Regions from separate parts of the Mycobacterium sp. G7A2 genome, predicted to be linked through region 1. Evidence: riboswitches for the same ligand, from Rfam matches in the RefSeq annotation. Region 1 holds a riboswitch; the other holds the start of a gene.
What was found. Region 1 has a riboswitch for thiamine pyrophosphate ahead of thiO (glycine oxidase ThiO). Riboswitches for the same ligand answer to the same signal wherever they lie in the genome.
Positions count from the first base shown of each region.

Region 2: it holds a riboswitch for thiamine pyrophosphate, as region 1 does, so the genes downstream of both, ACEWX3_RS18840 (ECF transporter S component) here and thiO (glycine oxidase ThiO) in region 1, are expected to answer to the same signal.

Region 1 is NZ_CP169251.1:5,397,625-5,403,934, forward strand. It holds gene ACEWX3_RS25690 (alpha/beta fold hydrolase) at 1-508, opposite strand, end outside; gene ACEWX3_RS25695 (ABC transporter permease) at 498-1,217, opposite strand; gene ACEWX3_RS25700 (ABC transporter ATP-binding protein) at 1,214-2,119, opposite strand; gene ACEWX3_RS25705 (SGNH/GDSL hydrolase family protein) at 2,116-2,874, opposite strand; gene ACEWX3_RS25710 (thiazole synthase) at 2,871-3,626, opposite strand; gene thiS (sulfur carrier protein ThiS) at 3,619-3,816, opposite strand; gene thiO (glycine oxidase ThiO) at 3,813-4,826, opposite strand; TPP riboswitch at 4,817-4,926, opposite strand; gene thiE (thiamine phosphate synthase) at 4,963-5,652, shown strand; gene ACEWX3_RS25730 (NUDIX hydrolase) at 5,636-6,127, opposite strand; gene glnX (protein kinase G-activating protein GlnX) at 6,291-6,310, shown strand, end outside.
Region 2 is NZ_CP169251.1:3,954,264-3,960,573, reverse strand. It holds gene ACEWX3_RS18855 (HNH endonuclease family protein) at 1-355, shown strand, start outside; gene ACEWX3_RS18850 (energy-coupling factor transporter transmembrane protein EcfT) at 421-1,194, opposite strand; gene ACEWX3_RS18845 (ABC transporter ATP-binding protein) at 1,191-2,648, opposite strand; gene ACEWX3_RS18840 (ECF transporter S component) at 2,648-3,331, opposite strand; TPP riboswitch at 3,320-3,431, opposite strand; gene ACEWX3_RS18835 (AAA family ATPase) at 3,477-4,034, opposite strand; gene ACEWX3_RS18830 (MBL fold metallo-hydrolase) at 4,046-5,392, opposite strand; gene ACEWX3_RS18825 (sulfite exporter TauE/SafE family protein) at 5,456-6,229, opposite strand.

The DNA.
Region 1 (6,310 bases):
GCAGCCCGGGCAGCTGGAAGAACAGGATGTACCAGCTGTTGCGCAGCTGGCGGGGAGCCATCCGCAGCTGCCGGGTCAGCGCACCGCGCGACCGGTTGATCGCCCCGACCGGGGGCACGGCCATGGTGATGTGCTCGGCGAACGGCGAATCCGGGTAGGCGGCCAGGGCGCTGGTGGTGAACGCACCCCAGTCGTGGCCGATCAGCACCGCGTCGGGCGGGGCGCCCAGCTCCCGGTACACCGCCAGCGCGTCGTACATCAACGCCCCGATCTGGTAGTCCCCGTCGGGTGCGGGACCGGTGGGTGCGTAGCCCCGCGAGAACGGCGCGACCACCCGCAAACCCTGCTCGGCGAGCAGCGGCGCCATACCCTGCCAGCCCCAGGCGCTGTCGGGGAAACCGTGCAGGCACAGCACGAGCCGGCCGTCGGGTGGCCCCCAGGACAGCGCGGCGACGTCCAGGTGCGGCAGGGTCAGCGTCAGCGGCTGCGCGGGCGATTCAGGCGTCACGACGGTTCATTGTGCCAACGGCGACGGCGAACACGGCCGCGACGACGGCGGCGAAGTATCCCAGCGACCCCCACTCGCCCCACGGCATGTCGTAGGCGGGGAACAGCCAGGACACGTCGAGGAACCGCAACGCGTTCGCGAACGGCAGGTACGGCCCGATCCGCGCGCCGTGCCCCGGCAGGTTGCCCAGCAGTGGTTCGACGAGCAGCGGCCACAGCAACAGCACCGTGACCGCTCCGGCGGTGTGCCGCACCAGCGCGGCCACCGCCACGCCGAGCACCGCGGCCAGAGCCGCGTAGAGCCCGATGGCGCCGGTGGCACGCCACAGCCCGGGCCCGTCGGCGCGCCCCACCAGGACAGCGCCGATCGTCATCAGGGCCGCGGCGCCCCCGCAGAACGCCGCGGCGACGACGGCTTTGGCCCCCAGCACCGCGGTGCGGTTCGGGGCCGCCATCAGCGTGGTCCGCATCAGGCCGGTGCGGTACTCGCCGGTCACCGTCATCGCGGCGACGACCATCAGCACCGGCACGCCGAACACCGCGACGCCGAGCACCGCGGACGTCACGGTCAGCCCGCGGTAGCTCGCCGCCGCCTGCAGCGCGGCCACCGCGAAACTCAGCAGCGCCGCCGCCGCGGTCGCCCACAGCGGTGAGCGCAGCGTGGTGAGCTTGATCCGTTCGGCGTCGACCACCGCCACGAAACGCGTCATCCGGGGCTCCCCCGGTAGACGGTGGCGTCGTCGGTGGACGACAGGTAGGCCTGCTCCAGCGACACCTCCTGTGAGCTCAACTCGTGCAGCGCCAGGGAATGCCGGGCGGCCAGCTCGCCGACCGCATCGGTGCTGGTGTCGTGCACGCTCAGTGCGTCGGGCGTGGCGTCCACGGTCAGGCCGGCGTCCACGAGCACCGCGCGTAGCTGCTCGAGGTGCGGGCTGCGGACCCGCACGGTGGCAGCGCCGCAGCGGCTGACGAACTCGCCGACCGTGGTCGACGCGATGAGCCGGCCCCTGCCGATCACGACCAGCCGGTCGGCGGTGTTGGACATCTCGGCGAGCAGATGGCTGGAGACGAACACGGTGCGGCCCTCGCCGGCCAGCGTGCGCATCAGTGTGCGCACCCAGTGGATACCCTCGGGGTCCAGGCCGTTGACCGGCTCGTCGAACAACAGCACAGGTGGGTCGCCCAGCAGGGCCGCGGCGATGCCGAGACGCTGGCTCATCCCGAGCGAGAGCGTGCCGGCCCGGGCGCCGGCCACCGCGGAGATTCCGACCATCTCGAGGACCTCGTCGACGCGGCGACGCGGGATGCGGTTGGTCGCGGCCATCCAGCGCAGGTGGTTGCGCACCGAACGGTTCGGGTGCACCTGCCGCGCGTCGAGCAGCGCGCCGACGCTGCGCAGCGGGTCGGTCAGCTGCCGGTAGGACCTGCCGTCGATCGTCGCCGAGCCCGACGTGGGGTGGTCCAGTCCCAGGATCATCCGCATCGTGGTGGTCTTGCCCGCGCCGTTGGGGCCGAGGAATCCGGTCACCACGCCCGGTTCGATGGTGCAGGTCAGGTTGTCGACGGCGCGGGTGCTTGCGTAGTCCTTGGTCAGGTCGCGCAGCTCGATCATCGCAGCGCCCCCACGATCAGGTCCGCGACGGCCTGCATGCCCTGGGCGTTGGGGTGCAGCGGCGCGGGACGGCCCGGGACCGGCAGCCCTGGGCGGGTGGTCCAGGGTTGGGAGGACCAGGCGTGGTGCTCGACGCTGGCCTCCGCAGCGCGCACCAGACCCGCCCCCGTCGCCTCGGCGGCGGCTGCGGTGGCGCGCCGCAACGCCGCGGCCACGCGGCGCCCCAGCGCGACGTCGGAGTCGGCGAGCGGCGGCGCCGGGCCCGCGGGCGGCAGCAGCGTCAGGTAGTCGACGAACAGCACCGTGGCCTGCGGCGCACGGGATCGCACGGTCCGCCCGACCTCGACGAGCGCCGCCTCCACGTCGGTCAGTGCCCGCTCCCGCGCCTCGGGGTCGAGCAGATCGCGCAGACGGCTGCCCAGCAGCGGCACCGACAGCGTCCAGCGCGGCAGGCTCGCCGCGAACAGCAGGGGCACATATCCGACGTCGTTGCCGCCGATGGTCACCGTCACCAGCGTCTCCGTGCCGTCGAGCGCCTCGATCTGGGGCCGGGCGCCCCGCTGGGTGTCGGTCAGCACGTGCGCGGTCGTCGCGCCCGAATACGTTACGTCGACCAGGTCGAGGGCCAGGGCGGAGGCGACCAGGTGCGGGTAGTTGCGCGCCGAGCGTTGCGCCGCCCTGGGCGAGCCGTCGGCGCGCGGTGCGATACCGGGCCCGGCCGCCATGGAACTACCCAGCGCGACATACCGTTTCACGACAGCGCCGGGCTGGACGCCTGAGCCCAGAACCGTTTCGGGATACGCCCGGCTCCCCGGGCCAGGTGCCCGGCCTTCACCGCCGCGGCCATCGCCGCCGCCATGGCCGGTGGATCCGCGGCGCGGGTCACCGCGGTGGCCAGCAGGACCGCGTCGCATCCCAGCTCCATCGCCAGCGCGGCGTCGCTGGCGGTGCCGATGCCGGCGTCCAGGATCACCGGCACGCCGGCCTGTTCGACGATCATCTCGATATTGTGCGGGTTGGCGATGCCCAGCCCGGTGCCGATCGGTGAGCCCAGCGGCATCACGGCCGCACAGCCGGTGTCTTCGAGCCGGCGCGCGAGAACCGGGTCGTCGTTGGTGTAGGGCAGCACCGTGAAGCCGTCGTCGACCAATTGCTCTGCCGCCCTGACCAGTTCGACCGCGTCGGGCAGCAGGGTCCGTTCGTCGGCGATCACCTCGAGCTTGACCCAGTCGGTCTGCAGCGCCTCGCGGGCCAGTTGGGCGGTCAGCACCGCCTCGGCCGCGCCGCGGCATCCCGCCGTGTTGGGCAGCGCGGTGATGCCGAGCCGGGTGAGCACTTCGAGAACTCCGGTGCCGCCGTCGGCGTCCACTCGTCGCAGCGCGACGGTGGTCAGCTCGGTCTGCGAGGCGCGCAACGCGGCTTCGAGTACCGCCAGGTTGGCCGCCCCGCCGGTGCCCAGGATCAGCCGGGACCCGAATTCGCGGCCGGCGATGGTCAGCTCAGCCACCTTGCACCGCCGTCACCACGTCGATCTTCGCACCGTCCGGCACCGTGGTGCCCCACTGTGAGCGCGGCAGCACCGACAGGTCCACCGCGACCGCAATCCCTTTGTCCGGGAAGCCGAGCCGCGTCAGCAGTCCGCCGACCGTGGTCGGGCCGTCGAGCTCCACCGCCTCGTCGTTCACCGTGACTTTCAACCTCGCACCTCCGCACCTCTCATCGCCGTCAACTCCAAGGCCACCGTCTCTGCGGTCCACGGCGCCAGCAGGAACCCGGAACGCCCGTGCCCGGTGGCCACCAGCGTGCGTTCGTCGAGGCGGCCGACGACGGGCAGATTGTCCGGGGTCATCGGCCGCAGACCGGCCGCACATTCGGCGAACTCGTACTCGCCCAGCGCGGGCAGCACCGCGCACGCGTCGTCGAGCAGGTCCCGGACACCGCCGACGGTCGGCGCCGTGTCGCGGCCGTGCTCGTACTGCGTCGCGCCCACCACCACGCCGTCGTGGCGGGGCACGAGATAGACCTGGCGACCGTGCACCCGGGCACGGATCACCCGATGCGGCATCGGCATACAGCCGCGGCGCCAGCGCAGCCGCAGCACCTCGCCCTTCACCGGGCGCACCGCCAACCCGGGCCACAACGCCGGCGCGTCGATGCCGTTGGCGATCACGACCGCGTCGGCGTCGTCGACCTCGGACAATTCCGCGACCGCGGGCGCCCACCGCACCCCCAGCCGGTCGCAGTGCGCGGAAAGTGCGTCGACCACCAGGCGGTTGTCGACCGCGAGTTCGGTGTCGGCGACGAAGCCGTGCCGGATGCCCTGGGCCAGAAGAGGTTCGACGTCGCGCGCCGTGGTCGTCGGGGTCACCGGGTGCCCCTGCGCCGACAGCCAGTCGGCCACCGTCTTGAGGTCGGCCGCGTCGGCCCGGTCCACGGCGACCACCAGCGACCCCCTCGCGGTCACCACCTCGGCCGGCAGGCCGTCGAGAAACCCCGAGTTCCACAGCTGCAGTGAGGCCAGCCCGATCTGCAGCAGACGCTCCTCACCGGGCCAGCCCTCGCTGTGCGGGGCGAGCATTCCGCCGGCCACCCAGGACGCCCCGCGTTCGGTGCTGCGGTGCACCCGGACAGCCCAGCCGTCCTGCGCCGCGCGACGCGCGACGGCCAAGCCGATCACGCCGCCGCCGATGACGGCCAGTGCGGACATGGTGATCTCCCTTCGCCGGCATGACCCGGATCAGGTGTGACGGTACGAGCGGCGCGCTCACTCTCAGCCCCCGTGGCCCGGGGCTCCCGTGTGGTCGGTTACCAGCCTACGTGCCGGCGGCACTAGCGTTCGACGTGTGCGTGAAGCCCCGAGCCCCGCGGCCACCCGACTGGGGACGGCGTCGCTGTATCTGTGCACCGACGCCCGCCGCGAACGCGGCGACCTGGCCCAATTCGCCGACGCCGCACTGGCCGGCGGCGTCGACATCATCCAGTTGCGGGACAAGGGTTCGGCGGGTGAACAGCGCTTCGGCCCGCTGGAGGCCCGTCAGGAGTTGGCGGCCCTGGCCATCCTGGCCGAGGCCGCGCGCCGGCACGGGGCGCTGCTGGCGGTCAACGACCGAGCCGACATCGCACGCGCCGCGGGCGCCGACATCCTGCACCTGGGTCAGGACGACCTGCCGTTGCCGCTGGCCCGCGACATCGTCGGCGACACGCTGATCGGCCGCTCCACGCACGACGTGGACCAGCTGCGCGCCGCGCTGGCCGACGGCCCGGAACAGCCGGACTACTTCTGCGTCGGGCCGTGCTGGCCGACACCGACCAAGCCGGGCCGGCACGCCCCGGGGCTCGACCTGGTCCGCGCCGCAGCCGCCACCGGCACCGACACGCCGTGGTTCGCGATCGGCGGCATCGACGCCGAACGGCTGCCCGACGTGCTGGCCGCGGGGGCGCGCCGCGTCGTGGTGGTGCGCGCCGTCACCGCCGCCGAGGATCCGGCCGCGGCGGCCCGAGCGCTGAAGGAACTGCTCAGCTCTGCGGATTGACCAGCAGCGGGATCTCCGCCGCGACGGTGCGCAGCCGCGCCCAACTGGCGGCGAACCCCGGATGCAGCGGCAGACCGGTGACGTCGTCCTCGACCACCCAGCGCAGCTCGGCGCTCTCCCGGTTGGGCACGGTGTCGAGTTGCTCGACGGCGTCGGCGATGACGGTCGTGTAGGTCCACCCGGTCACCTCCGCGGTCACCACGGTCGTGCGGACAGTGAGCTGATCGACCGCCAACCCGGCTTCCTCGTGGGCCTCGCGGACCGCGGCCTGCTCCGGGGTCTCGTGGCTGTCGCGGGCGCCGCCCGGCAACCCCCACGTGCCGCCCTGGTGACTCCACGGCGCCCGGTGCTGCAGCAACACCGCGGCGACGCCGCCGGGTCCGGGGGCCCGCAGCAGCAGACCGGCCGCGCCGTAGCGGCCCCAGTAGGCCGCGCCACTGGCCGACACCACCCAACCGTCACCGTCGCCGCGCACCCGTTCAGGATAGGTAACCGGTCGGCTGTGGGGTGATCTCGGGCTCGCCGGCGCCGCGAATCCCCCCGCGCCCTCCGATCAACTCTTAGACTTCTTTTATAGAGTGGGGGCCAGTCGGAACGACCGCCGGAAAGATCGAGCTCAAGATGGGGTCCGGGTAGACGTGACTGTGGAGTTGGCGCA
Region 2 (6,310 bases), 1.4 Mb from region 1:
CGATCCCTACACCAACTCCACAGTCGCCTTCACCCGTGGTGAACAGACCGGGGCCGAGGTGCAGATCGATCATCTGGTGCCGCTGGCGCTGGCGTGGGATCTCGGGGCGCGGAACTGGACGGACGAGATGCGGGTGCGTTTCGCCAACGATCCCGCGAACCTCATCGCCGTCGCCGGTGATGCCAACCAGGACAAGGGCGACAAGCAGCCCGCGCTGTGGATGCCGCCCAACGAGGCATTCCACTGCCAGTACGCGATGCAATTCATCGCGGTGTTACGGGGGTACGACCTACCGGTGGACGCCGCGTCGGCGCCGGTGCTGCAGGAGGCTGCGCAGACCTGCCCCGCAGCGTGAGGCCGTGAATATCGCCGGCATCTCAGCAACCCGGCACCGCCGCGACAATGCGGGCGACCCAACCGTCATCGTCCACCGATGAACTGCCAGGTGCCCGCGGCCACCGCGACCGCGATGGCCGTGGCCGCAATGACAGTGCCATAGGCGATCAGGGCCGCTTCGCGCCAGCCGAACAACGACGGCCGTGCCCAGGTTCTGGTCGGGTGGGCGCCGAATCCGCGGGCCTCCATGGCGGTTGCCAGTTTGGAACCGCGGCGCAGCGCGAAAACCAGCAGGGCGAACGCCTGTCCGAAGACGCGCCGAATTCGGTTGGTGTCGGCGACCCCGCGAGCCCGGCGGGCGTAACCGAGATACTGCCAGTCCTGGCGCAGCAGGCCGACCATGCGCAGCCCCGCCAGCGCTCCGATGACGAAGCGGGCGGGGAGTTTCAGCACCTGCCCCAACCCGTCGGCGAGTTGGGTCGGGCTGACATCGACGAACAACAACACCGACGGCAGGGCGATGGCAAGCACCCGCAGGAACATCGCGCCCGCAAGCTCGATGGAGCCGTCGCTGACGTTGATCAACAGCAAGTGCCAGTGCACGGTGCCGCTCGGCTCCCCGTAGAGCAGGTTTGTCAGCGCGGTCAACGCGGCCGCGACGGTGACCACGGCGCCGCGGACCACGACGGTGCGCAGGCGGATTCTGAGCGCGAGAAACAGTGGGATCTCCAGCATCAGAGCGGTCAGTGCCGACACCCAGTCGACGCTGAGCACCAACGCCACGGCGATCACCGCTGCCGTCAGCAACGTCGCGACAGGATTGAGGACCGGACGGGTTCCGGCATCCAGCGATGTCACTGCAGCTCCACCCGGTCGTCGGCGAGCAGTTCGACGAACTCGTCATCGTGGGTGGCGGCGACGACCGCGGTTCCGCCGTCGGCGATTTCGGACAGCAACGCGACGAGCTCGACCCAGGTGCGTCGATCCTGGCCGAAGGTGGGCTCGTCGAGGACGATCAACGCCGGCCGGGTGACCAGGACGGTGGCCACGGACAGGCGGCGCTTCTCGCCGCCCGAGAGGGTGTAGGGATTGCGATGCGCGAGGTGGCTCAGGCGCAGCCGGTCGAGCAGCTCGTCGGCCCGGGCGGCGGCCTCGGTGCTGTTGTGGCGCAGCGCTTTCGGTCCGAGCAGTATCTCGTCGCGCACGCTGCCGGTGAGGAACTGGTGTTCGGGGTCCTGAAAGACGGTGGCGATGCGGGTGAGCAACTCCTTGGAGCGCCAGCCGATGGGTTCCACACGTCTGGGTGAGGGGGCGAACTGCGCCTGCGCGCGGAGCCGGCCGCCCTGCGGCGGCAACAAGCCGCCCAGGGTCAGCGCCAGCGTCGATTTCCCGCTGCCGTTACGCCCGGTCACGGCCACCACCCGGCCCCTGCGGATCTGGAAGTCCAGGCCCGCGCGAACCGGGGCGGTGGGGTAGCCGACTGAGAGGTCGGTGGCGCTCAGCAGGGGGTCGTCGGCCGCCGGACGGTGCCGGAAGATCCGCGGCGGGGGAGCTCCGGGCACCCAGATCCCGGACTGCAGCAGGTGTTCGCGCTGGCGCGCGATGGTCGGCTCCGGCGGGCCGTCGGCAACCACCTGACCGTTCGGGCCCAGGACGACGACGCGGTCGACGACGGGCAGCCAGGTCTGGGTGCGGTGTTCCACCACGACCACGGTGGCGCCGCTGGCGTCGGCGGCCGCGGTCACCGCATCACGGACCTCGAGGACCCCTTCGGAGTCCAGATTCGCGGTGGGCTCGTCGAGCAGGATCAGGCCCGGATTCATCGCCAGCACCCCGGCGAGTGCCAGGCGCTGCTTCTGACCGCCCGACAGAGTGGAGGTGTCTTGCGATACAGGAAGATTCAGACCCACGGAGCGAAGGGCGGTGTCGACGCGCGGCCAGATCGCTGCGCGTGGCACCCCGAAGTTCTCCATACCGAAGGCCACGTCGTCGCCTACCCGCGACAGGATCACCTGCGAATCCGGGTCCTGCAGCACCATTCCGATGAGCCCGCGTCGATCGGCGGGACGAGATCCGTCGACGAGGAGACGACCCGTCTCGTGTCCCTCGTCGGCGCCACCCAGCAGCCCGGCAAGGCCCAGCAGCAGAGTGGACTTTCCGGAGCCGGACGGCCCCAACACCAGGACCCGTTGGCCGGCCTCGATGTCGAGGTCGAGTTCGCTGACCGCCCAAGTGTTCTGCCCGGCGTGCTGCCAACCCCAGTGCTGCGCCGTCACGCGGGCGCCGACGCGGGTGGACGCCGCGGAGGGCATCAGGTGGCGGAACGCGCGAACGCCCGCCCGGACTCGAAGCGGCTCAGGGCGCCGGTCCTGGCCAGGCCTCTGACGACGAACCAGGACAGGACCCCGGCGATGACGGCGCCGGAGACCACCGCTGATGCCGTGTAGATGACCGCGAACGCGGTGGCGGCCCCCGGGTACCAGAGGATCAGGTCGTTGACGGCCAACGCGACCCCGGCCAGCGCGCCGGCGAGGATCGCGACGGGCAGGTTCCACCGCCGGTACAGAAACACGGCGAACACGAGTTCGGCGCCGAGGCCCTGCACGAGCCCCGATTCGATGGTCAGCACGCCCCACTGGTTGCCGACCAACGCCGACACGGTGGCCGCGACGACTTCGCCGTACAGTGCTGCGCCTGGCTTGCGGATGACCAGTGCCGTGAGCACACCGGCGAACAGCCACCCGCCACCGGCGAGCGCTTGCAGGCCGGGCAGCAGTGCGTTCAGCGGCGCGGTGATCGGGCTGTGCGCGACGTTCCAGATGACGAACACCAATCCGGCCGCGACGGCGAGCACGCTGGCCACCACGATGTCGACCACGCGCCAGCGCAACGACCCGGTGCCGTGAAACGACCCGGTGCCATGAAAAGACCCGGTGCCATGAAAGGACCCGGTGCCGTGAAAAGACCCGGTGCCGTCAGGGTGGGGCTGATCCATCACATCTCCCTACGCCGGCATTACCCGGTCAGGTTCGTACGGTCGACGGCCGTCAGCCGTCCTCTCAGCGCACTCGGTGTGCACTCCCGTGTGGAACCTCCCAAGCTACTGCAGAGCGCGAAGATGGCGCCACGCCGGGCATCGGTCACCGCCGGTGAAAGCTCCAGGACCACCCGGCGACGGTCTCGACCGCGGTGACGTCGGCGGCCGCCTGGGGCGCGAACTCGCTGATGAACTGCTCCTCCTGAGCCGCCCAGCGGTCCCAGTGCGGGCGGTAGGTGTCGCCGTCGCGGTGCAGGGCGCGACGGCGGCGCACCTCGTCGGGGGCGGTCACCCAGATGCCGAGATCGGCCAGCTCGCGATGCGCGGCGGACAGCGCGCCGACCCCCTCCACGATGAGTCGGGTGCCGGGCTCGACCGTGTGCCAGGGTCCGGGGGCGCCGGTGGCCCAGTCCCACTGGCGCCATCGTCCCGGGTGACCGTGTGCGCGGGGTGCGAGTAGTCGGGTGCCGACGTGCTCGACCGCCCACGCCAGCCCGTCCCAGCCCGGGTAGATGTCGTCGAGGCGGACGACCGAACTGGCCGACCACCGCCGCTGCAGGTGGTCGGCCAGCGTCGACTTTCCCGCGCCCGACCGTCCGTCGATCAGCACGGTCGTCGCGTCGGCGGCGACGAGGCTGACGACCAGATCGTCGGGGGTCACGTCCGCGAACCCTAGGACACCAGGGCGGACTCGGGGGCCTTGTCGAAGGCGTCGTCGATGAGCACGACCGCGCGATCCGCGCGTTCGATGAGCGAGCAGGCGATGGAGGCCCGGTAGCCGGAACCGCAGTGCACCCAGACTTCACCGGCCGGCACCTCGTCGCGGCGGGCGAGCAGCTCGTGCAGCGGGATGTTGAGCGCGCCGCGGATGTGGCCGCCGTCGAATTCAGTCGTCTGGCGCACGTCGAGAACGGTCACCTCGTCGCGGTCCAGCGCGCCCGCGAGGTCGTCGAACGCGGCCACTCGATAGCTCTGCAGTGCTTCACCGCCGGCCAGCGCGGAGATGTCACCGGCGGCGGAACCGGTGACGTTGTCGACTCCGATGCGGGCCAGTTCCCTTCTCGCCGAGAGAATCTGGTCGCGATCCTCACCGACCAGGGTCATCGGGGCACCCCAGCGGTACAGCCAGCCGAGATACGTCGCGAACTGTGTGGACAACTCGAAGCCGAAGGTTCCGGCGAGATGGCCGGCCGCGAAGGCGGTGCGGCTGCGCAGGTCGACCACCCATTCGCCGGAATCGATGCGGCGGCGCAGCTCTGCCGGGTCCACCGGTTCGGGCAGGGACAGGTCGACGGGAGCAGGACCTTCGGTGTTGATGACGCCCATGTGCGCGTAGTAGGCCGGATACGCGCCCAGACCGGCCAGCAGTTGGTCGACATAGGTCTGCTCGTCGTTGGTCAGGGCCGGATTGTTCTGCCGCTCGTCGCCGATGGTCGAGCTGTCGCCGCTGGCCGGCGTCGCCGAACAGAAGCTGCCGAAACCGTGGGTCGGATAGACCTCGACGTCGTCGCCGAGTTCGTGGGCCAGCCGGCGCACCGAGTGGTACTGCGCGTGAGTGAGCTCGACGGTGTCGTCGTCGTCGACCAGATCGGTTCGCCCGGTCGTGCCGTGCAGCATCGAGCCGCCGGTGAACACCCCGACGGCCGAACCCGACACGTCGCGGAGGACATAGCTCACGTGCGTGTGCGTGTGGCCCGGGGTGTGCAGCACCGCAAAGCTCATCGGGCCGACGTCGACGACGTCTCCGTCGCTCACCGCCCGGCGGGTGAACCCCACGTCATCGCCGTCCGCGACGACGTATTCGGCGCCGAGGGTGCGGGCGAGTTCCAGGCCGCCGGTCACGTAGTCGTTGTGGATGTGGGTCTCCAGAACGTGGGTGATCGAGACGCCCTTCTCGTCGGCGAGGTCGAGGACGCGGTCGATGTCGCGTTGCGGATCGATCACCGCGGCGCGCCCTTCGGCGCTGACCAGATAGCTGCGGTCGCCCAGGCCGGATGTCTCGATGATGGTCACGTCCATGGTGTTCCTCCCGTGTGATGGTTGGTGTCGGATCGGTGCAATTGGGGTCAGTGCGGTCGGGGGTCAGTGCAGCCAGATCGTGTCGACGACGACGAAGGTCGCGACGGCGAAGACCAGGTAGGCGAACCAGCGTTGCAACCGTTCGGTCTGCAGGCGGGTGGCCAGCGACCCGGCGATCAGCGAGCAGACCGTGGCGGCGCCGGCGAACGACGCGGTGACGGCCCAGTCGATCTGCAGGCCCTGCAGGTGGGACAGGAACCCGGCTGCGGAGTTGACGACGATGATCAGCAGTGAGGTGCCCACGGCGATCGTCATGTCCACCCCGAGCGCGATGACCAGTGCGGGGATGATCAGGAACCCCCCGCCGACCCCGAACAGTCCGGTGAGCACACCGACCAGTGCGCCGGCCGGGATGGATCGCGGAGCGCATCGGCGCCAGTCGATGCCGTCCTGGCCGACGTCACAGGCGGTGCCGGTGCTCGCGGTGTCCTTGAGCATCCGCGCCCCGGCCAGCACCATGACCGCGGCGAAGCCGATCAGCAGCGCACTCTGGGGCAGGCGTGTGCTGATCGCGGTCCCGGCGAACGTCGCCGGAATGCCTGCGGCGGCGAACACCGCAGCCAGGCGCCACTGCACCTGTCCGGCGCGGATGCGCGGCACGGCCCCCACCGCCGAGGCCACCCCCACGACCAGCAGCGAGATCGGGATCGCCTGGCGCATGTCCAGGCCGACCGCGTAGACCAGGGCGGGGACCGCCAGGATCGACCCACCGCCGCCGAGTAGGCCCAGCAGCACCCCGATCAGCGCCCCGAAGCCGAGGGCGACGGCGAGCGTCATACCGGTGTGCCTCCTTGTTTGTCGACGGCCGCGGTGCGGATGCCTGCCCGCCTCAAATACACCCCATGGGGTATTTCTAAA